One region of the Thermaerobacter composti genome, then DNA from elsewhere that is predicted to be linked to it. Evidence: predicted binding sites of a transcription regulator. Region 1 holds the regulator's gene; the other holds the start of a gene.

What was found. Region 1 encodes HrcA, which represses chaperone genes, less so after heat shock. Its sites were predicted from a motif close to TGTTAGCACTCNNNNNNNNNGAGTGCTAACA; they were not measured.
Region 2: a site for HrcA is predicted at 7,116-7,146, ahead of groES (co-chaperone GroES). Genes of this name have one in related genera too.

What each region holds. Positions count from the first base shown of each region.
Region 1 covers NZ_CP132508.1:2,771,575-2,783,359, forward strand. Annotated here, with positions in the region: gene Q5761_RS11225 (GatB/YqeY domain-containing protein) at 1-98, opposite strand, end outside; gene rpsU (30S ribosomal protein S21) at 137-316, opposite strand; gene Q5761_RS11235 (histidine triad nucleotide-binding protein) at 376-720, opposite strand; gene Q5761_RS11240 (D-alanine--D-alanine ligase family protein) at 904-2,097, opposite strand; gene Q5761_RS11245 (RsmE family RNA methyltransferase) at 2,541-3,296, opposite strand; gene Q5761_RS11250 (50S ribosomal protein L11 methyltransferase) at 3,327-4,238, opposite strand; gene dnaJ (molecular chaperone DnaJ) at 4,461-5,633, opposite strand; gene dnaK (molecular chaperone DnaK) at 5,704-7,644, opposite strand; gene grpE (nucleotide exchange factor GrpE) at 7,703-8,743, opposite strand; gene hrcA (heat-inducible transcriptional repressor HrcA) at 8,843-9,865, opposite strand; gene hemW (radical SAM family heme chaperone HemW) at 10,037-11,221, opposite strand; gene lepA (translation elongation factor 4) at 11,650-11,785, opposite strand, start outside.
Region 2 covers NZ_CP132508.1:286,289-298,073, reverse strand. Annotated here, with positions in the region: gene Q5761_RS01255 (ATP-binding protein) at 1-2,033, opposite strand, end outside; gene guaA (glutamine-hydrolyzing GMP synthase) at 2,870-4,444, opposite strand; gene groL (chaperonin GroEL) at 5,006-6,625, opposite strand; gene groES (co-chaperone GroES) at 6,654-6,980, opposite strand; gene Q5761_RS01235 (MogA/MoaB family molybdenum cofactor biosynthesis protein) at 7,396-7,950, opposite strand; gene moaC (cyclic pyranopterin monophosphate synthase MoaC) at 8,047-8,772, opposite strand; gene glp (gephyrin-like molybdotransferase Glp) at 8,769-10,154, opposite strand; gene Q5761_RS01220 (acetyl-CoA C-acetyltransferase) at 10,311-11,495, opposite strand; gene Q5761_RS01215 (folylpolyglutamate synthase/dihydrofolate synthase family protein) at 11,771-11,785, opposite strand, start outside.

The DNA of each region.
Region 1 (11,785 bases):
GCGCGGACCATGCGAATGACGGAGAGGCGGGTCCTTCCCGCCTCCCGCGCCTTCAGCGCCTCCTTCATGTCCTGCTCCAGCCGTTCCTTGAGGGACATGGTGCGACCCTCCCCGTCCGCCGCCCGGACGACCGCGGCTAGCGGCCCCGGCGGCGGCGCCGCGCGGCGTCGCTCTTCCTCTTGCGGCGGACGCTGGGCTTGTCGTAGTGCGCGCGGCGCCGTACCTCGCTGAGGATGCCGGCCTTGCGCATGGCCTGCCGGAACCGGCGCAGCGCCTCGTCGAGGGACTCGTTCTCCCGGCGCCTGACCTCGGCCACCCCGGATCCCTCCTTCCCGACCACGGACCCTCGGCCACCGGGGTGGCCGCAGGCTGCCATCAGCCGGGCGGCCACTGCAGGGCCCGGCCGCCCAGCACGTGGTAGTGCACGTGGAAGACCGTCTGCAGCGCGTCCCGCCCGGTGTTGACCACCACGCGGTAGCCGCTGTCGGCCACGCCCACGCGGCGGGCCACCTCGGGGATCACCCGCTGCAGGTGTCCCAGCACCGGGACGTCCTCCTCCCGGGCCTCGTTGAGGGAGGCGATGTGCCGCTTGGGGATCACCAGGACGTGCTGCGGCGCCTGGGGATTGATGTCGCGGAAGGCCAGCACGTGTTCGTCCTCGTAGACCTTGTCGGCGGGCAGCTCGCCCGCGACGATCCGGCAGAACAGGCAGTCCGCCACGGCTGCCACCCCCGGCGTGGGACGTCGAAGCGCGCGGACGCGGTCGTCCCTGGTTTCGCCACCGGCACGGCCCGGTCCTGCCCCGCCCGACGCCACCCACCGTCGGCGACGGGGCGGATCGGCCCCGCCCCTCCTTCGCCCGCGGCGAGCCTCCGGGGCCCTCGCCGGAGGCACCCCGCGGGCCTATCCCTGCCCGTCGGTGCCCGTCCCTGCGCCGTCGCCGCCCCCCTGGGCGTCGCCACCGCCCCCGTCCCCATAGGTTGTCCGCAGGCGGGCCCGTTCACCATGGCGTTCCAGGGCCAGCTCGATCAACCGGGTGATCAGGTCGCGATAGGGCAGGCCCGCCGCCTCCCAGAGCCGGGGATACATGCTGTAGGCGGTGAAGCCGGGGATGGTGTTGATCTCGTTGACCAGCAGCCGCCCGGTGGCCCGCTCGAGGAAGAAGTCGACCCGCGCCATGCCGGCGGCGTCGACCGCCTGGAACGCCGCGATGGCGAGGCGCTGCATCGCCTCGACGACCCGCGGCGGCACGGGCGCGGGCACGATCAACTCGGCGCCACCCTCGGTGTACTTGGCCTCGTAGGTGTAGAACTCCGCCCGCGGCCGGATCTCGCCGGGCAGCGAGGCCATGGGCTCGTCGTTGCCCAGGACGCTGATCTCCAGCTCCCGGGCGTCCACGCCGCGCTCCACCACGGCCTTGCGGTCATAGGCCAGGGCCTCCTCCAGGCCGTCGGCCAGCTGCCGACGGTCCCGGCACTTGCGGATCGCCACGCTGGACCCGAGGTTGGCGGGCTTGGTGAAGCACGGGTAGCCGAGGGTGCCCTCGATCCCCTCGATCACGGCCGCCGGCTCCCGGCGCCAGCGGGTCGCCGTCACCACCACGAAGGGCACCACCGGCAACCCGCGGGCGCGGAAGAGCTCCTTCATCACCGCCTTGTCCATCCCCACCGCCGAGGCCATGACCCCCGCGCCCACGTAGGGGACGTCCAGGAGCTCCAGCAAGCCCTGGACCGTACCGTCCTCGCCGTAGGTGCCGTGCAGCACGGGGAAGACCACGTCCAGCGGCTCCAGCCACCGGCCCGCGCCGCCGGCCGCCAGCACCAGCAGTCGACGCCCGCCGGGGCCGGGCACCACCGCCAGGGGCTCGCCGTCGGCCGGTTCGACGCCGCGGCCCGCCCCGAGCAGCGCCTCGGCGTCGTGGGGCAGGATCCACTGCCCGGATCGGGTGATGCCGATGGGCACCGGTTCGAACCGCTGGCGGTCGATGGCCCGGAACACCGACCGCGCCGACATCAGCGAGACCTCGTGCTCGCCCGAGCGGCCGCCGAAGAGGATCCCCACCCGCAACCGCCGCCCGCCCGCCGCGTGCTGCACCACGTCTCTCCCGCCTTTCCCTGCGCCTCGGGGCCCTTCGCCGGAGGCGGCGCCGCCGGCGGCACCCGCTTCCGCCGGGGACCGCCGACCCCCTCCGCCGCGCCGGCGCCGGCCGCGGCGGGCGGCGCACCACCCCCATGGCTACCTATGCAGGAGGCGCTAGCCGCTGCCATCGGCAGCAGGACCCCGGCCGCGCCCCTCCCCGTCGGGGGACCCCGGCCCGGACACCCGGGCTCCCGCGGACCAGCCCCCGGCCCCCCGCGCGACGCACACCCTCGGCACCCTCGGCGCCCCGCCGGGCCGGGGCCGGCGGCGCCCCTTCGCTCGCGCCGGGTGGCACGCCGCGCCGTCGGCCAGCCGCCCCTGGGCGAGGGCCATCGCCGGGTGCCGACCCGGCGACCGCCGCCGTCCCCCGCCCTCGCCCCGCGAGGTGGCACCGCGCGGCCTCAGCCCAGATCGCCGAGGGCGTGGAGCACCAGGCCGGCCACCAGCACCCCGGCCGTCTCGGTGCGCAGGATCCGCGGCCCCAGGGTGACCACCCGCGCCCCGGCGCGCCGGGCTGCCTCCACCTCCTCGGCCTCCCACCCGCCCTCCGGTCCGATCAGGATCAGCACCCGCCGCCCCGCGGCGGGCCGCCCCCAGGCGGCAGCCCGGGCCTCCAGCTCCTGCCGCAGGCCCCGGGCCTCCTCTTCCTCCCAGGGCATCAGGATCAGGTCCCAGGCCGCCTCCGCCAGCAGGGCCTCCAGGGTCGCGGGTGGATCGACGCGCGGCACCGCCGAGCGCTGGGCCTGGCGCGCCGCCTCCCGGGCGATCCGCCGCCAGCGCTCGACCCGCCGCGCCACGGCGGCGTCCCGCGGCCGGCTGATGGAGCGGGCGGCCCACACCGGGACGAACCGGCTCACGCCGACCTCCGTGCCGTGGCGGACGACCTCCTCCATCTTGGCCCCCTTGGGCAGGCCCTGGCCGAGGGTGACGTGCACGGGCGGCTCGCTGCCCGGCAGCGGCGCCACCGCCCGCACCCGCGGCGGCGTCCCGGCCGCCAGCTGGCTCAGCCAGCGGCGGCCCGCCGGGGTCACGGCCACCACCCGGTCCCCCGGCCTGCGACGCAACACCCGCAGCAGGTGGTGGGCGTCGTCCGGGGCCAGGGTCGCCTGCCCGCCGACGGCCAGCTCCTCCTCGACGAAGACGTGCGGGACGAACATGCTGCCTCTCCCGTCGACCCTGGTTCGCGACTAGTTCGGGACGGCGAGCCGCCACGCCTCCCAGCCCTCGGCCCAGCGGCGCCGGCGGATCTCCAGCCCCCTGGCGCGGCAGCGTTCCTCCAGATCCCGGGTGTCCGTCGCCCCGCTGACGAGACCGGAGAGGACCAGGGCGCCCCCCGGCCGCGTCAGGTGCACCAGGTCGTCCAGGGTCTCGGCGAGCACCGCGGCGGTGATGTTGGCCACCGTGACCGCGGCGGGCAGGTGGACGGCCCATCCCGGCGGGGGCTGGCGCCGCACCGCCGCCGCGGTCCCCGCAGCCACCCGCACCCGGTCGTCCACCCCATTGGCCGAGGCGTTGTCCTGAGCCACGCGGACGGCCCCCGGGTCGATGTCCACGGCCAGCACCGGCCGCGCCCCCAGCAGGGCGGCGGCGATGGCCAGGATGCCCGAGCCGGTGCCCACGTCCAGCACCGGCCGCGGCTCCGGCTGGCCCTCGAGCTCCTCCTCGAGGAGCTCGAGGGCCAGCCGGGTGGAGGCGTGCTGACCGGTGCCGAAGGCCATGCCGGGGTCCAGCACCAGCGGGATGCGGGGGCCGGGGTCGACCCGATGGCGCTGCCAGCTGGGCACCACCAGCAACCGCCGGCCGACGGGGAGGGGAGGGAAGTGGGCCTTCCACGCCTCGGCCCACTCGTCCTCGGCCCGCGCCCGGACCGCCGGCGCCCACGGCCCCACCGCCGGGAAGACCTGCCGCACGCGCCGCCAGCGCTCGCCCAGCCGGCGATAGCGCTCCTCGAACCCCTCTTCCGGCAGGTAGGCCCGGATGCGCACGGTGCCGCCCCGTTCCTCCCAGGCGAAGCCGGCGTCCACCACCTCCAGCACCGCGGCGGCCGCCGCCTCGGCCGCCTGGGCGGGCACGTCGATGACCATCTCCAGCCAGCGCAAGGCCGACCCCCCATTGGCACGCCGCGCCGCCCGGACCGCGAATCGGCCCCTCGGTCCCGGCCCGCGCCGTCCGCGTCCACCCCTCGGCAGCGAAGCCCGCGGCGGGCCCGGCCCGATGCGGAGACCTGCCCCCGGGATCCGGGGTGCCTCCGGGGTGCCTCCCGCCGGCGGCGCGGACCTGCCCGAGCGGCTTCTTCGGCGCCCGTTCGCCCCTGGGGGCTGCTACAGGTTGAAGGCGTCCCGCATCCGCTGGAAGAGGCCGCGTTCCTCCACCACGGCCTCGCCCCGCAGGCGGGCCAGCTCCAGCAGCAGCTCGCGCTCCCGCTCGGTGAGGCGGCGCGGGACCTCCACCCGCACCCGCACCAGCTGGTCGCCGCGGCCGCCGCCCCGCAGGCGGGGCATCCCCTTGCCCTTAAGGCGGATCACCTGGCCGGGCTGGGTGCCGGGCGGGATGAGCAGCTCCTCCTCCCCCTCCAGGGTCGGGACCCGCAACCGGGCGCCCAAGGCGGCCTGGGCGATGCCGAGGCCGACCTCGGTGACGATGTCGTCGCCCTCTCGCCGGAACACCGGGTGCGGCTTGATGCGGATCCGCACGTAGAGGTCGCCGGGCGGCCCGCCGCGGCGGCCCGGCTGGCCCTGCCCGCGCAGCCGCAGCCGCATGCCGTCGTCGACGCCCGCGGGGATCTCGACCTCCAGGGTGCGCGGGCGGCGCACCTGACCGCGGCCGCCACAGGTGCGGCAGGCGGCGGCCGCCATGCGCCCCGCGCCGCCGCAGCGCGGGCACGTCTGCACGGTGACGAACTGGCCGAAGGGGGTCGCCCGCGCCGAGCGGATCTGGCCGGTGCCGCCGCACTGGGGGCAGGCCACCAGGCGCCCGCCCTCGGCGCCGGTGCCGCGGCAGGCGGCACACGGCTCCGGGCGTTCGATGCGGATCTCCCGACACCCGCCGCGGGCGGCCTCCTCCAGCGTCAGCTCCAGCTCCGTCTCCAGGTCCGCGCCCCGCACGGGGCCGCCGCGCCGGGACGCCCGGCCACCCCCGAAGACGGCGTCGAAGAGGTCGCCGAAGCCGAAATCGCCGAATCCCTCGAACCCCTCGAAGCCGCCGAAGGGACCAAACCCGCCGTCGGCGCCGCCGGCTCCGCCCGGGCCCCCGGCCGTCCACGGTCCGGCCCCGGCGCCTTCGGCCGTGCCGAAGCGGTCGTAGGCCGCCCGCTTCTCCGGGTCGCTCAGGACCTGGTACGCCTCGTTGATCTCCTTGAACCGGCGCTCCGCCTCGGGGTCGCCCGGGTTGGCGTCCGGGTGGTAGCGGCGGGCCAGCCGCCGATACGCCTTCTTGATCTCCTCCGGGGACGCGTCGCGCGAGACCCCCAGGATCTCGTAGTAGTCCTTCGCCACGCCGCACCTCCCCCCTCATGGCGCCGGCGGCGTCCGGCCGCGGCGACCGGCCCGGCCGGGACGGGCGGCCTCAGTCGCCGCCCGTCCCGGTGCGCTCGTCCTTGGCCCGGTACCCGGCATCGTAGACGTCGCCGGTCCCCCCGGAGGCGGAGGAACCCGCGCCCCCGGTCTCGCCCGCCGCCCCGCTCGCCGAGCCCCCGCCGGCCGCGGCCGCCTGCTGCTCGTAGATCTTGCGGCCGGCTTCGAGCAGGGCCTCGGAGAGCTCCTCGATGCGGCGTCGGATGGCCGCGGTGTCGTCGCCCCGGGCGGCCTCCTCCAGCGCCTTGATGCGCTCCTCGATGCGCTGCTTGACCCCCGCGTCCAGCTTGCCCTCGTGCTCCTTCAGGGTCTTGCGCGCCTGGTAGAGCGTGGCGTCCGCCTGGTTGCGCGCCTCGATGAGCTCCTTGCGCTTGCGGTCCTCCTCGGCGTGCTGCTCGGCCTCCTTGATCATGCGCTGGATCTCTTCCTCGGTCAGCCCGCCCTGGGACTTGATGGTGATCTTCTGCTCCCGCCCGGTGCCCAGGTCCTTGGCGCGCACGTGGACGATGCCGTTGACGTCGATGTCGAAGGTGACCTCGATCTGCGGCACCCCCCGGGGCGCCGGCGGGATCCCGTCCAGGATGAACCGGCCCAGCGTCTTGTTGTCCTTGGCCAGCGGCCGCTCGCCCTGGACGACGTGGATCTCCACCTGGGTCTGCCCGTCGGCGGCGGTGGAGAAGATCTTCGACTTGGACGTCGGGATCGCGGTGTTGCGCGGGATCATGGGCTCGACCACGCCGCCCAGGACCTCGACGCCCAGGGTCAGGGGCGTGACGTCGACCAGCACCAGGTCCTTGACCTCGCCGGCCAGCACCCCGGCCTGGATGGCGGCGCCCATGGCCACCACCTCATCGGGGTTGACCCCCTTGTGGGGCTCCTTGCCGAAGAACTCCCGGATCGCCCGCTGCACCGCGGGGATGCGGGTGGAGCCGCCCACCAGGATGATCTTGTCGATGTCCTCCGGCTTGAGCCCCGCGTCCTCCAGGGCGCGGCGGGTGGGCCCCATGGTCGCCTCCACCAGGTCGGCCGTCAGCTCCTCGAACTTCGCCCGCGTCAGCGTCATGTCCAGGTGCTTCGGGCCGCTGGCGTCGGCGGTGATGAAGGGCAGGTTGATGTTCGTGCTCAGGGTCGACGACAGCTCGATCTTCGCCTTCTCCGCCGCCTCCTTGAGCCGCTGCAGGGCCATGCGGTCCTGGCGCAGGTCGATGCCGTGCTCCTTCTTGAACTCCTCGGCCAGCCAGTCGATGATCCGCTGGTCGAAGTCGTCGCCGCCCAGGTGGTTGTTGCCGCTGGTGGCCCGGACCTCGAAGACGCCGTCCCCCAGCTCGAGGATGGAGACGTCGAAGGTGCCGCCGCCCAGGTCGAAGACCAGGATCTTCTGGTCTTCCTCCTTGTCCAGGCCGTAGGCCAGGGCGGCCGCCGTCGGCTCGTTGATGATGCGCAGCACCTCGAGGCCCGCGATGCGGCCCGCGTTCTTGGTCGCCTGGCGCTGGGCGTCGTTGAAGTAGGCGGGGACGGTGATCACCGCCTGCGTCACCGGCTCGCCCAGGTAGGCCTCGGCGTCCTGCTTGAGCTTCCGCAGGATCATGGCCGAGATCTCCTCGGGCGAGTAGAGCTTGCCGTCCACCTCCACCCGGGCGTCCCCGTTGGGTCCCTCGACCACCTTGTAGGGCACCCGGGCGGCCTCGTCCCGCACCTCGCTGAAGCGGCGCCCCATGAAGCGCTTGATCGAGAAGATGGTGCGCTCGGGGTTGGTGACGGCCTGTCGCTTGGCCACCTGGCCGACCAGCAGCTCGCCGTCCTTGGACCAACCCACCACCGAAGGGGTGAGGCGGCTGCCCTCGGCGTTGGTGATCACCGTGGGCTCGCCGCCCTCCAGCACCGCCACCACGGAGTTGGTGGTGCCCAGGTCGATGCCCACCACCTTGCCCATGCCCGCTTCCCCTCCTCCGCGCATGCGTCGCCTTGCCGGTGGCCGCGGCGTTCCCCGGTCACCGGCCGCCGTCCTGCGCCGCGGCGCCCCCGGCGCCATCGGCACCGGTCTCGCCCCGGGCGGGGTCGGCCCCCGCCTGGCCGGCGGCGTCGGCCGACGGCGGCGCGGTCGCGGCCGGGGTTCCCGCGGGTGCCACCGCGACCTTGACCATGGCGGGGCGCAGGGTTCGTCCCCGGTATAGGTAGCCCCGCTGGAACACTTCTATCACCGTGCCGTCGGGACGGTCGGCGGTCTCCACGCGCGCCACCGCCTCGTGGCGGTGGGGATCGAAGGGCTGGCCCTCGGCCTCCATGGGTTCGACGCCGACCTGCCGGAGCACGTCGAGGAACTGCCGGTGGATCATGGCCACGCCCTGCACCACGGGGTGCCCGGCGTCGCCCCCCGCCGCCAGCGCCCGCTCCAGGTTGTCCAGCACGGGCAGCAGCGCCCGGACCAGCTCCGCCTCGGCGTCCTGCCGCCAGCGGCGCTGCTCTTCCATCATGCGGCGCCGGTAGTTGGTGAAGTCGGCCTGCAGCCGGCGCAGCTGGTCCAGGTACTCCTGGGCCTGGCGGCGAGCCGCCTCCGCTTCCGAGCGGGCGGCCGCGGCTTCGGCACGGGCCGCGTCGGCCGCGGCGCGGGCCTCGGCCGCCTCCCGGCGGGCCGCCTCCAGCGCCGCCAGGGCCTGGGCGAGGTCCCTGGGCGCGGCCTGGGCCTCGGCGGGTGCGGACCCGCCGGCGCTCGACCGGGCGGCCGGATCCGCCGCCTCCCCCGGCTCCGCGGCCGTGGCCGCCGCCGGACCCTCGGCCTCGTCCGCGGAGGACGCAGCCGTGGCCGCCGGAGGGCTCCCGCCCCCTTCCGCAGCGGGCGCAGCCGGCCCCTCGTCCGCCTCCTTCCGCGGGGGCGCGGAGGCCGCGCCCGGCGGGGCGGTCCGCGCCGCGGCGGTCCCTCCCTCGCCCCGGACCGCGGAGGGCTCGCCGCCGCCGGCGCCCTCCGGAGCCGATGCCGCCGTGGGGCGCGTCGCCTCCACCCGCGGTTCCCCCTCGACCCTCGACTCACCCACGATCGGGTTCCGCCTCCTTCCGGCCTCCGGCCCGCACCCGGACAAAAAAGCCCCGCCACCGGTGGCAGGGACGCGGATCCCGTCCGGCGGCGGGCCCCATCAACGCACCGTGCGCTCCATCGCCTCCGTCAGCAGCTGGGCCAACAGCTCCATCACGCTGGTGATGCGGGCGTAGTGCATGCGCTTCGGCCCGAGGACGGCGATGCGGCCCGCCGCCTCACCCCCAAGCCGGTAGGTGGCGCTGATCACGCTGCAGTCGTAGAGGTCCGGGTACGGGTTCTCGTGACCGATGGTGATCACCAGCTCGTCGCCGCCCTGCCGGCCCAGCAGGTCGCGGACCAGCTCCTGCTGCTCCACCAGTCCCAGGACGGCCTGGGCCCGCTGGACGTCCTGGAACTCGGGCTGGCGGAACAACCGCCGCGTGCCGAGGACGAACACCGGGTGGTCGTCTTCGGACGCCGGCGGCCGCAAGGCCTCCAGCGCCGCCTCGAGCAGGGCGCCGCACGCCGCCAGTTCGTCGTGCAACTCGCGCAACGCCGTGCGGCCCACCTGATCCAGGGTGAGCCCGGCCAGCCTGCGCGTCAGCACGGCGGAGATGCGCTGCAGATCCGCCTCGCTGGCGGGCTCGGGCAGCTCCACCAGCCGCTGCTGCACCAGCCCCTCGTCCGTGACCAGGACCAGCACGGCCCGCCGCTCGCTGAGCGGGAGCACCTGCAGGTGCCGGAAGGTCACCGGTTCCACCCGCGGCGACTCCACCAGGGCCAGGCAGTCCGTGGTCTCGCTGAGCACCTGGGCCGTCTGCCGCAGCAACCGGCTGACGTGGTCGACCCGCTCCGCGTACATGCGCCGCAGGCGCTCCACCAGTTCGGGCGGCGGGGTGACCGCGTCCATCAGCATGTCGACGAAGAAGCGGTAGCCCCGGTCGGAGGGGATCCGCCCGGCGGAGGTGTGGGGCTGCTCGAGGAAGCCCATCTCCTCCAGGTCCGCCATCTCGTTGCGGATGGTGGCCGGGCTCACGCCCAGACCGTACTTGCGGGCCAGGGTGCGGGATCCGACCGGCTCCGCCGTGTCGACGTAGTCCTCGACCACCGCCTTGAGGACCTGTTGCTTGCGGCGGTCCATCGGCTGATCCCCCCTCGGCCCCGGAGCCCGCCCGGCCGGTTCCGGCCGGGCACGGGGTGCCGCCGTGGCGGCCTCCGGCGACCTGCGGGTCGACGCGTCCCTCCGCTTAGCACTCGATGACAGAGAGTGCTAACGATCCTCCTTACAAGGTAGCACCGGCGCGGGATCCCGTCAACGCGTCGGCGCCGCCGCGTCGACGCCGCCCGGCCCGCCGCCCGCACCCGTCCGGATGTCATCGGTGTCGACGAAGGCGACCAGCACGCTGTTGGCCACCGGCACCGCCGCCGGGCTGAGCCGGATCCGTCCCCCCTCGCGAACCAGCCACCCCTCCTCCAGCAGCCGCCGGATCGCCCTGGGGAAGGCCTCCTCCGGGGTCAACCCGAAGCGGCGCGCGAACCGGCCCTCGTCGACCCCCTCCGCCAGCCGCAGGCCGAGGATCATGGTGTCCTCCATCGCCCGTCGCCGATCCACCCGCTCCGTGACGTCCACCGGCAGCCGGCCCTCGGCCAGGGCGGCCGCGTAGGCCATGGGGTGGAGCCGGTTGCGCCGCCGCTCGCCGCGCCAGCAGGACCAGGCCCCCGGCCCCGCCCCCAGGTAGGAGCCGTTGAGCCAGTACACCCGGTTGTGCACCGACTCCCTCCCCGGTCGGGCGTAGTTGGAGATCTCGTACCGGACGAACCCGGCCTCGCCCAGCACCTCGTACGCGCGATCGAACATGGCCCGCTCGGCGTCCTCGCCGGGCAGCTGGAGCCGGCCCGCCTCCCACTCCCGGTAGAAGGGCGTGCCGGGATGGAGCTCGAGCCCGTAGCAGGAGACGTGCTCGGGTCCCAGGTCGACCACCGCCCGCAACGACGCCTCCCACTGCTCCAGGCTCTGGCCCGGCAGGCCGAAGATCAGGTCGACGTTCACGTTGTCGAACCCGGCCCGCCGCACCCGCCGGTAGGTGGCGCAGAAGTCGGCCCAGGTGTGGTCGCGACCGATGGCCCGCAACAGCTCGTCCTGCACGGCCTGCAGGCCCAGGCTGAGGCGGTTGACGCCCCCGTCCCGCAGGACGGCCAACCGCTCCTCGTCCAGGGTGCCGGGGTTGCACTCCACGGTGACCTCGGCGTCCGGCGCGAGACGGAAGGCGCGGCGCACCGCCGCCAGCAGCCGCTCCAGTTCCGCCGGCTCCAGGATCGAGGGGGTGCCGCCGCCCACGTAGACCGAGACCAGGGGCCGCGTCAGGGCCGGGTCGGCCGCCAGCAGGGCCAACTCCCGTTCGAGGGCGCCCAGGTAGCGGACCTTGCCCGCGGGGTCGAGGAGATAGGTGTTGAAGTCGCAGTAGTGGCAGCGCTGGCGGCAGTAGGGCACGTGCACGTACAGGGCCGGCCCCGCGTCCCACGCGGGCCAGGGCGCGCCGCCCTCCGCCCGGGACTGGGCCTCCCGGCACCGTTCCCGCCCCTGCCCGGCGCCGCCATCGGGACGGACAAGGGCGCCCCGGGCCGTGGCGTCCGCGGGGCCGGCGCCGATCGAGGGCGCCGGCCCCGTGGACGCGTTCGTCCCGGAAGCCGCGGACCCAGCGGGGGGCGAGGCCCGACGGCGGTCCGCCGGTGCCGCCGTGGGGGTCGCCGCGGCGGCCCGGCCGGTTCCTCCTGCCGGCCCGGACCCGGACGGCGCGGCCTGAGGCCCCCGGCCTGCCGGCGCTCCCGCGGCCTGGGGGGTCGGCCGTGGCGCCTGGGCGGGCACCGGGCGCGCCTCTCGCGCCTGCGCTGCACCCACGCGACCCGCTCGTGCCGGCACCGCGCTCACCGCCCCCCGCCGCGGGGCTCGTCCACCCGCAGCACGGCCATGAAGGCCTCTTGCGGGATCTCCACCCGGCCCACCTGCTTCATCCGCTTCTTGCCCTCTTTCTGCTTCTCCAGCAGCTTGCGCTTGCGGGTG
Region 2 (11,785 bases), 520 kb from region 1:
TGCTCCAGCAGCATGCTATCACACGGGGTGTCACTGCCCAAAGGACGCGGCGGGTGCAGCGCGTCGTCGGGAAAGCCGGCGCGACGCAACAGCTCGACCGCCGTGCAGTTGGCCAGCGTCAGGGTGCCTGCGGCGTCGGCCGCCACGATGCCGGTCCCCACCTGCTGGAGGATCAGGTCCTGGAAGCGCTTGAGGGCGGTCAACTCCTGCAGCCGCACCTGCGCCTGCTCGAAGAGGCGGGCGTTGTCCAGGCTCAAGGCGGCCTGGCTGGCGAGGACGTCGATCAGGCCCCCATCGGCGAAGGAGTAGGGTGGCGGCTGGTCGCGCACCACCGCCACCGCCGCCAGCAGCTTGTCGCGGGCCACCAGGGGCACCGCCAGCACCCAGCGTCGGTGACCACCCAGCAGCCAATCCGGTCCCTGCTCCGGCTCGAGGCGCGCCACCACCGTGCGGCGTTCCTCCACCAGGCGGTGGAAGGGCGGCCGGTGCAGGCCGAGCTCCCGCCCCACCAGGCCGGGCGGCGCGTTGCGCAGCGTGCCGACGCGCAGGACGCCGGGGGCCGAGGCCGGCACCAGCCAGAAGACCCGGCCCCCGAGCACCTCGAAGAAGGTGTCGACGACCCGCTCCGCCACCTCGTCGGGCCGCAGGGTGGCGTTGATCACCCGCGCGAAGTGGGACAGGGCCACGACCCCGCCCACCGCCTGCCGCAGCAGCTGGTCGTCGTGGAAGGCGGCGGGCCGGCCCTGGGCGTCGCGCCCCTCCTCCCGGACGAACCGGCGCAGCTGGTCGGCGGCCGCGGCCAGCTCCCCGGCGACGGTCACCAGGGGCTCTCCGAATTCGCCCACCACCGACCGCACCCTGGCCAGGGCGGCGACGGCGTCGGGATCGTACCGGCTGCCCGCGCGGGACCGCACCGCCTCCCACGCCATCTCCGGGTCCCCCCAGCGCTGCAGCGCGAACAGGTAGGCCTCGGCCACCGCCAGGATGCGACTGGCGAGGGGAATGACGGTTCCCGCCAGTCCGTCGGGACCGCCGGTGCCGTCCCAGTGCTCGTGGTGGTGGCGCAGGATCCGCGCCACCGGCTCCAGCACCGCGATGCGGGCGACCTCCCGCGCCGACACCAGGGCGTGCCGCACCAGCTGTTCCGGCGACGGATCGCCGTCGCCCACACCGGGCGGTCGCGGTCCCCCTGCTTCGTGCAACAGGGCGGCCTGCCGCAGGTTGTCCAGATCGCGACCCCGCACCTCCAGGCCCTCGGCCATCTCCGTCACCAGGCGCACGAGGTGCTCGGCGCGACGCAGCGCCTTCGGGTCGGCGTGCAGCGCGCGCAGGAATCGCTCCACGGCTCGTTGGCGGAGGCTCCGCGTCCAGATCGACGTCCCGAAGTGATGGGCCAGGGCGAGAAAGGGGAATGCGGCAAGGGCCCCGGGCGGGTAGTCGTACCGGGTGAAGAGCACGTACACCCCCACCGCAAGCAGCCAGGAGACCATCAGTCGCCAACTGTCCTCGATCACGTAGGTCTGCCACTGCTGACGGAACGGGATGCGCTTGTACAGAGCCAGGGCGGCCGCCACCAAGCCCGTGTTGACCAGGCCGAAGCCCGCGGCACTCGCCAGGTACGGGATGATCGAGTCCCATCCGTCCAGGGGCTGTCCCCACTCGCCGCCGCTGACGCGGAAGATGGCGGCCGCCGTCAGCACGGCCAGGATCGTCTGACCCACATTGAACGCGGTGACGAGGAAGGGCGGACGCCGCCACAAGGCGGCGAAGCACCAACCCACGACCTCCGCCCACATCGGCACCGCGGGGCCGAGCAGCCACAGGGATACCAGCACCACCAGGGCGCCGATCGAGACGGCCTCGCCGCTCGCGGAAACGACCTGGTACAGCTCCGCCACCAGCAGGGCGCCACCCAGCAGCACCGCCAGTGCGGGAGGGGGTGCACTGGTGGAGACGACGAGGATCACCAGTCCGAGAAGACCCGCCGCCGCGACGCCTGCCATGTAGCGAGCCACGACCCCTGAGGGTTTCATGGGGACTCCACTTCGCTGGGGCACCGTGCAACCCTCCCCGGCACCGAGGGGCGCCGACCCTCGCGCCCGCTGGCTCCATGTGGCAGCCTGACCCCCCGAAGGTGCCGTTGCTCAAGGGGTTCAACCACGATGAAGGCCGCGTTCTCCTCAAGAACGCGGCCTTGAACGGGGTCCTTCGCGGTGGTCCCCGACCGCTGGTGATCCGCTACGCCTCCGGTCGTCGATCGATCGCGGACGGGTCAGAAGGCGGCCCCAACTCGGTCAACATGCCAATGCCAGATGACCGGTGCCGGCCCGCCCGGGCCGGGTGGGCATCTGCCCCTTTACACCCCACCACGACGTGTGCTTCGATGAAACCGGTCTGCCTAGCGGGTGGGGTGGAGCCACGAGCCGGCACCGGCCTCCGGCCACGACGCTAGCCGATGGGCCAGCTGGTCTGCGCAGCGAGGGCGACGACCACGCCGGTCAGGATGCTGGCCGCAGCCATGGCGAGACGGTACAGCATGGCTTCACCTCCCATCCTTCCACCCGGCCGGTGCCGCCCGCCCACCCGCGGGCGGCACCGGCCTTGCCAGGCTTTCCCGGCCCTTTCACCCCCTGCCTACGACACGATCTCGACGATTCCTCCTAGATTCCGAAAGAATAGGACCAGAAAGTGATGGTTTTCGACAAAATTCGCGCTCAAGCCAACGGTCGCGCCGGTGAATCCCCCGAGCCTCTGCCGTCTTCTCGACGGTCGTCGGCGTCCCGGTCATGGACTCGCCATCCGATGGCGAAACCTGTCTGGGACCGCGGCGGCAAGCCGGGCGGCCCCGCCGGTTCGTCCGGGGTCCCCGTCACTCCCACTCGATGGTGGCGGGGGGCTTGGAGGTGATGTCGTAGACCACGCGGTTGACGCCCTCCACCTCGTTGACCAGCCGGCGCGCGATGCGGTCGAGCACCTCGTGGGGCAACCGCACCCAGTCCGCGGTCATCCCGTCGTCCGAGGCCACCACCCGCACGGCGACCGCCTCGCCGTAGGTGCGACGATCGCCCATAACCCCCACCGTGCGGGCTCCCGTCAGGACGGCGAAGGCCTGCCAGACCGAGCCCTCCAGCCCTGCCCGACGGATCTCCTCCCGGACGATCCGGTCGCACGCCCGCAGGCGCCGGAGGCGCTCGGGGGTGACGGCGCCCAGGGTCCGGATGGCGAGCCCCGGTCCCGGGAAGGGATGGCGCTCGATGAGGGCCGTCGGCAGCCCGAGCCGGCGCCCGACCTCCCGCACCTCGTCCTTGAACAGGTCGCGCAGCGGTTCCACCAGCTCGAAGTCCAGGTCGGGCGGCAACCCGCCCACGTTGTGGTGGCTCTTGATGGTGGCGGCCGCCCCGCCGCCGCTCTCGATCACGTCCGGATAGGTCGTCCCCTGGACCAGGTAGGGGATCGGCCCCAGCTCGGCGGCGAGGCGTCGGGCCTGTTCCTCGAACACGCGGATGAAGGTCTCCCCCACGGCCTTGCGCTTGGCCTCGGGGTCGACCAGGCCAGCGAGCGCATCGAGGAAGCGGTCCCGCGCGTCGACCACCCGCAGGTCCATGCCGAGCCCGGAGAAGGTGGATCGGACCTCCTCGACCTCGCCCTCCCGCAGGAGACCGGTGTCGACGAACACGGCGACCAGCCGCGAGCCGATGGCGCGATGCACCAGCGCGGCCGCCACGGCCGAGTCGACGCCGCCGCTCAGCGCGCACAGGGCACGGGCCCCGTCGAGCCGCCGCCGCAGGGCCGACACGGCCCGCTCGACGAAGTCGGCCATGGACCAGCCGCCCCGGCAGCCGCAGACCCGGAAGAGGAAGTTGGCCAGGATGTCCCGGCCCCGCGGCGTGTGGGCGACCTCGGGGTGGAACTGGACGCCGAGCCAGCGCCCGTCGCCCCCCTCGATGACCGCGTACGGCGCATCCGCGGTGTGCGCCAGGACGGTGAAGCCGGGCGGCAGGACCTCGACCCGATCGGCGTGGCTCATCCAGACGTCCACCCGCGCGCCGAGGCCCGCCAGCAGGCGGCCGGGTTCGTCCACGTGGAGGGTGGCGGGGCCGTACTCCCGGCGTGCCGCCGGGACGACCCGGCCCCCGAGCTGGTGGACCATCAGCTGCATGCCGTAGCAGATGCCGAGGACCGGCACCCCGGCCTGCCAGAGCTCGGGGTCGCATTGCGGTGCCCCCGGCTCGTAGACGCTGGCGGGGCCGCCGGAGAGGATCACCCCCCGCGGGCGGTGGCGAAGGATCGCGGCCAGGGGGGCGTGGTGGGGCAGGACCACCGAGTACACCCCGAGCTCCCGCACCCGCCGGGCGATCAGGTGACCGTACTGCGAACCGAAGTCGAGGATCACCACGCGCTCTTCGGGTTCCACCAGAGACGGCTCCCCTTCCATCCCGACCATGGCCATCGCTCCCTTCTTGCCCGGCACGGGCGGAGCGCAAGGGTGAGACGCGGATACCGGGACCGCGGCCGGTTCCCGCGGGCCGCGGACCGGGGGCAGAGACGACTCGAGAGCGCCGGCGTAGCGTCGATCGATGTCACAACGTGATATCTTAACGCGATATCTTAGCAGGACCATGGGTTTTGAACAGGTCCGTGGGCGGGTCGGCCGCCAACCCGGGATGGCCGGAGCGGGGAGGGATTGCAGTGGCGGAAGGCCGTCAGTCCTTGACGGTGCACGTTCCCAGCGATTTGTTGGCATGAAGGAGCGGATCGTGGGCTCCGACACCGGCGTCCTCGTCGTTCCTGACGCCCGATGAACCGGAGGACGCCGCGGCAGTTCTGGAACATGCCAAGCCGCCGCCGCGGGCCGCGGGGCGATGCCCCGCGGCCCGCGGCGCCCCGGCCGGTTCGTCCGCCGCGCCAGCGAAGGGCGGTAGCCCCGCTTGAGCAAACAGGGGCGGGGTGCCCGCGCCTCCCGCGCGGGCACCCCGCCCCGGCCACGGCCCAGCGGGCGACGGACTCAGAAGTCCATGTCGCCCACGTTGCTGCCGGCCGCCTCCTTCTTCTCCTCGGGCAGGTCGGCCACCAGCGACTCGGTGGTCAGCACCATGGCGGCGATGCTGGCCGCGTTCTGCAGCGCCGACCGGGTCACCTTGGCCGGGTCGACGATGCCGCGGGCGAACATGTCGCCGTACTCGCCCGTCAGGGCATCGAAGCCCTCGTTGTCCGGCAGCTGCTTGACCCGCTCGACGACCACCGAGCCCTCCATACCCGCGTTGGCCGCGATCTGGCGCAGCGGCTCCTCCAGGGCGCGGCGGACGATCTCGATGCCCATCCGCTCGTCCTCGTTGCGGGCCTCCACCTTGTCCAGCGCCTTGATGGCGTGGACCAGCGTGGCACCGCCACCGGGGACGATGCCCTCCTCCACCGCCGCCCGCGTGGCCGAGAGGGCGTCCTCGATGCGGTACTTCTTCTCCTTCATCTCCACCTCGGTCGCAGCGCCGACCTTGATCACGGCCACGCCGCCGGCCAGCTTGGCCAGCCGCTCCTGCAGCTTCTCGCGGTCGAAGTCCGAGGTGGTCTCCTCGATCTGCCGCTTGATGACGTTGATGCGGGCCTTGATCTTCTCGGGATCGCCAGCGCCCTCGACGATGGTCGTGTTCTCCTTCTCCACGACCACCTTCTTGGCCCGGCCGAACATGTCGGGCGTGACGTTCTCCAGCTTGATGCCCAGGTCTTCGGAGATCACCTGGCCGCCGGTGAGGATGGCGATGTCCTCCAGCATCGCCTTACGCCGATCGCCGAAGCCGGGCGCCTTGACCGCGCAGGACTGCAGCGTGCCGCGGATCTTGTTGACCACCAGGGTCGCCAGCGCCTCGCCCTCGACGTCCTCGGCGATGATCAGCAGCGGCTTGCCGCGCTCCACCACCCGCTGCAGCACCGGCAGCAGGTCGTTGACGGACGAGATCTTGCGGTCGGTGATCAGGATGAAGGGCTCCTCAAGGACGGCCTCCATCGCCTCGGCGTCGGTGACGAAGTACGGCGACAGGTAGCCCCGGTCGAACTGCATGCCCTCCACGACCTCGACGGTCGTGTCCAGGGTCTTGCTCTCCTCGACCGTGATCACGCCGTCCTTGCCGACCTTCTCCATGGCGTCGGCGATCATCTTGCCGATCTCTTCGTCGTTGGCGGAGATGGAGGCCACCTGCTGGGTCGCTTCCTTGGTCTCGACGGGCTTGGCGATCCGCTTGATCTCATCGACGACGGCGGCGACCGCCTTCTCGATGCCCCGCTTGACCAGGATCGGGTTCGCGCCGGCGGCCACCACCTTCATGCCCTCGCGGACCATGGCCTGGCCCAGGACGATGGCGGTGGTGGTCCCGTCACCGGCCACGTCGTTGGTCTTGGTCGCCACCTCCGTGAGGAGCTTGGCGCCCATGTTCTCGAAGGGGTCCTTCAGCTCGATCTCGCGGGCGATGGTCACGCCGTCATTGGTGATGGTCGGCGAGCCAAACTTCTTCTCCAGGACCACGTTGCGGCCCTTGGGCCCCAGGGTGATCTTGACGGCGTTGGCGACGGTGTTCAGCCCCTTCTCCAGGCTGCGCCGCGCCTGCTCGTTGAAGACCAGCTGCTTCGGCATGCCGCCTTCCCTCCTCGGTCACGAACGCTCACTGGATGACCGCCAGGATGTCGCGCTCGCTGAGGATCAGCAGCTCCTCGTCATCCAGCTTGACCTCGGTGCCGGCGTACTTGGAGAAGATCACCCGGTCGCCTTCCTTGACCTCGAGGGGGACCTTCTGGCCGTTCTCGAGGATGCGGCCCGTGCCCACGGCCAGGACCTCACCCTGCTGCGGCTTCTCCTTGGCCGTGTCCGGCAGGATGATCCCGCCCTTGGTCCGCTCCTCCTCCTCGATCACCTTGACGACCACCCGGTCGCCGAGAGGGCGCAGCTTCACCGACACGGTCCCTCCCTTGGGCTGCGGCTGAACGCTCACCGCCGTCCACCTCCCTGGTGCGCTGAGGGTTCGGCTCCGGGGCGCCCGGCCACAGCGGTCGAATGGTGGCGTGATCGGATCTGGCAGGATCGCTGCCCGGCGGGCCCGAGCCCCCGAGCCGCGGGACGCCTGTCCTGTTAGCACTCCCCGTCGGAGAGTGCTAAGCCATCGACTATGGTAAGGCGGCCAGAAACGGTCGTCAACCCCCGAATTGGCCGCCGCTCCCATGCTTGCCGCTATTGCTTCTGCCCCGCTCGGCCCCGGATTATGCGCCGCGTGCGCCGGCACGCCGGTGCGGACGAACCGGCTCGGCGCCCCCCTCCCGACGGCGAAGGACCCCGACGCCTCGCGAGGCGCCCGTAGGTTCCCACGCGTCGGCGACGGGTGCGGCGATGGGTGCAGCGGTCGGCGGATCTCAACGGGTGTCGCGATGCCCGCCGCCGTGGAGGATGGCGACGGCGTGGTCCAGCAGCGGTGCGAGGACCTCGAGGCACTCGGCCACGCCCCGCGGGCTGCCCGGCAGGTTGACGATCAGGGTGCGCCCCCGGATGCCCGCCACCGCCCGGGAGAGGTAGGCCATCGCATTGGCCGCCCCGGTCGCCGCCCGCATGCGCTCGGGAAGGCCCGGGACGACCCGCTCCACCACGTCCAGCGTCGCCTCGGGGGTGACGTCCCGGGGGCCGAGGCCCGTGCCGCCCGTAGTCAGGATCAGGTCGGGGATGGAGGCGGCACCCTCCTGCGATGCGGTCCCATCCGACCCGTCGTCCCCGTCGCGGGCAGCCGCCGCTCCCCGCCCGTCGGCCACCGCGGCCAGCCAGCGGGCGATGGCCCGGCGGTCGTCGGGCACCACGCCGCGGGCCACCACCGCGAACCCGCGCTCTGTGGCCCATCGCGCCAGGTAGTCCCCGCTCGCGTCCCGGCGCCAACCCTGGCTGACCCCGTCGCTGACGGTGAGGATCGCCACCCGCACGGCCAACGCCCCCCCGTTCCGACGCCGCGCCGCCCCGCGCGGCTGCGGGTCGCGACACGCGCCTCCGCGCTCCCCTGGGTCCGCCGGAGAGACCCGTCAGCGGGACCCGCCGCCCTCCGCCCGGGTGGCTTCGGGCCGGACGGGCTCGCCCACCGCCTCCCAAGGCGGTTCGCCGGCCCGCCAATAGTCGCCGCTGCGCCCCCCCGTCTTGCGCACCAGGCGGATCCCCTCGACGACCATCCCCTTGTCCAGGGCCTTGCACATGTCGACCAGCGTCAGGGCGGCCACCGCCACGGCCGTCAGGGCCTCCATCTCCACCCCCGTGCGCGCCGCGGTGCGCACCGTCGCCTGGATCTCCACCGCGTCCTGCGTCAGCCGGAAGTCGACGGCGACGGCGTCCAGGGGCAGCGGGTGACACAGGGGGATCAGCCGGCCGGTCTCCTTGGCCGCCAGGATCCCCGCCACCCGGGCGACGGCCCACACGTCGCCCTTGGGCACGTCGCCGGCCCGCAGGCGGGCCAGGGTGGTCGGCGCCATGCGCACCCGGCCCCGCGCCACCGCCTCCCGCACCGTCACCGCCTTCCCGCTGGTGTCGACCATCTGCGCCCGGCCTGCGGCGTCCAGGTGCGTCCACGCCGGCGCCCCGGACGGGACCGGCGCGGCCGGTTCCTCCGCCGGAGAGGGTACGACCCGCCGGCCACCGGCGTCCTCGCCCCGCGCCCCCGGTGCGGCGGGCGCCGGCTCCCCTCCGGCGGACGCCCCCGCCGGGCGGTCCCCCTCCGGTCCCCCGGCCCGGTCGGAGGGACGGGCTCGCTGCCTCACCAGGGGATCACCTCCACCTCGGCGCCGGCCGGCAGCTCGTCGATGGCCATGGGCAGGTGCACCAGCCCCTGGGCCCCGGTCAGGGCGGTGATCAACCCGGACTTGCGCGGTTGCGGCCGCGCGGCATACTCCCCACCGCGCCAGAGCAGGGCGACGGGGACGTACTCCTCGCGGCCGGCCGGGCGCCGCAGGGCGGTCTCCAGGCGGGCGCGGATCCGTGGGCCGGGTCCCGCCGGCGGCTCGAGGCCGAGCCAGCGGAACACCACCGGCCGCACCAGCAAGCGATAGACCACCAGGGCGGACACGGGGTTGCCCGGCAAGCCGAAGACGGGCTTGCGCCCCGCCATGGCGAACAGCGTCGGCTTGCCCGGCTTCAGGGCGACGCCGTGGAGGATCACGCCAGGCGGCTCCAGCTCCGCCGCCAACTGGGCCGTGAGGTCGCGCTCGCCCACCGAGCTGCCGCCGGAGATCAGCACCAGGTCCGCTTGCTGGAGGGCGCGCCGCAGCGCCTCCCGGAAGGCAGCCGGCTCGTCGGGCACGTAGACGGGTTCCAGGGGCTGGGCGCCGTCCTGCCGCAGGGCAGCCGCCAGCGCCACCCCGTTGATGTCGCGGATCTGGCCGGGCGCCGGCGTCCGCTCCGGGGGCACGATCTCATCGCCGGTGAGCAGCAGCGCCACCCGCGGCGGGCGGGTGACCGGCACCCGCGTGACGCCGGCCCCAGCCAGGGCCCCCAGCTCGGCCGGACCGAGCCGGCGCCCCGGCGTCAACAGCGCCAGGCCGGCGGCGGCGTCTTCGCCCCGGGCGATAACGTTGTCGCCCGGGCCCGCGAACCGGTGCACCAGCAGCCACGACCCCTCGCGGGTGGTGTGCTCGAACATCACGACGCAGTCGGCGCCGGGCGGCAGCATGCCCCCGGTGGGGACGGCCACCGCCTGGCCGGGTTCGACCCGCACGGCGGCGGCCCGGCCCACCAGGACCCGGCCCACCACCTGCAGGCGGACCGGCCGCCCGGGCGCGATCCCCCGCAGGTCCTGGCTGCGCACGGCGTAGCCGTCCACCGTGGCGCGGTGGAAGGCGGGGACGTCCTCGGGCGCGTACACCGGCTTGGCCAGGACGCGGCCGAGGGCCGCGGCCAGCGGCAGCTCCTCCACCGCCAGCGGCGGCTGGCCGGCGGCGGCCAGGATCCGCCGGCGCGCCTCGGCGACGGTGGGCAGGCCCTCCGCCGGGAAGGGCTCCCGGAAGCCGGGCGCCTCCGCCTTTGCCGGGTGCCGCGGTGGCGGCCCCGGTTCCCCGGGCTGCGGGTTCGGTGCACCCGATGCGGCCGAGCCCTCCGGCGGGCCCGATGCGGCGCAGCCCTCCGGCGGGGTGGATCCGTTGGACACGGGAGCCGATCCCCCTTCCCACGCATCCGCCGGCCGGGGCCGGTTCGACCCGCGGCGTCGTCCTCCTGACGCCGCCGCTCCCGGGCCGACCGATCCGGTGGCCCGGCGTGGCGCCATCCGCCGGGCGGCTCCCCGCCACCGGCCCCCCGGCCGGCGTCACGGATCGACGCGGATCAGCGTCGCCTCGCCCTGGCCGCCGCCGCTGCAGATGGTGGCGATGCCGTAGCCGCCCCCGCGGCGGCGCAGCTCGTAGGCCAGGGTGAGCAGGATGCGGGCGCCGCTGGCGCCGATGGGGTGGCCCAGGGCGACGGCGCCCCCGTTGACGTTGACCCTCTCGGGGTCCCAGCCGCCGAGCTTCATGGTGGTCAGGGCGACGGCGGCGAAGGCCTCGTTGACCTCGAAGAGGGCGATGTCGTCCCAGCGGAGGCCGGCCTTCGCGAGGGCGCGCTCGGCGGCGTAGTACGGCACGGTGTGCAGGTACGGCGGATCCAGGGACGCCTGCCCCTGGCTGACGATGGTGGCCAGGGGCTTGACGCCCAGGGCGCGGGCCCGCTCCCGCTCCATGAGGACCAGGGCGGCGGCCCCGTCGTTGATGCCGGGGGCGTTGCCCGCCGTCACCGTCCCGTCCTCCTCGAAGACCGGCGGCAGGGCGGCCAGCTTCTCGTAGCTGGTGTCGCGGCGCGGCGCCTCGTCCACCGCCACGCGGACCGCCTCGCCCTTGCGGGCCGGGACCTCGACGGGCACGATCTCCTCCGCCAGCCGGCCGGCGTCGATGGCCGCCACGGCCCGCTGGTGGCTGCGCAGCGCCCAGCGATCCTGTTCCTCGCGGGTGACGCCGTACTCGGCGGCGACGCGGCTGCCGTAGACGCCCATGTGGCAGCCGCCGAAGGCGCAGAGCAACCCGTCGGTCAAGAGGGCGTCCTCCATCTGCAGGTGGCCCATGCGCCCGCCCCAGCGCGCCTGGCGCACCAGGTAGGGCGCCTGGCTCATGCTCTCCATGCCGCCGGCCACCACCACCGTCGCGTCGCCCGCCCGGATCAGGGCGTCGCCCAGGTTCACCGCCCGCAGGGCGGAGGCGCAGACCTTGTTGATGGTGTCCGCGGGCACGGTGACCGGCAGCCCGGCCTTGACCGCCGCCTGCCGCGCGGGGATCTGGCCCGCCCCCGCCTGCAGGACCATGCCCATCAGCACGTAGTCCACCTGCTCGGCGGCCACGCCCGCCCGCTCAAGGGCCGCCCGGATGGCCACGGCCCCCAGCTCGACGGCGGGCACGTCCTTGAGGGCGCCCCCGAACTTGCCGAAGGGGGTCCGCGCCCCGTCGACGATCACCGTCTCGCGCACGCACCTCACCCCCGCACGGGCCGCCCCAACGAAGCCGGGTTGGACGAACCGGCCCCGCGCGCCGCCTGCGAGGCCGCGCCCTCCCCCCGCAGGCCGCGGCCCTGCACACCCCGCGCCTGCGCGGGACGGACGCCGGCGCCGGCCGCAGGACTCGGGCCCCGGCGCCGCCCGTCCCGGTCACGCCGGCGCGCCGCCTGGGCCGGGCCACCGGACGAAGCGGGCGGCCTCCACCCCACTTCGGCGCCGCCGCGCGCCTTCCCTGTGCAGGGGGTGGCTCAGGCGCCGGGGGT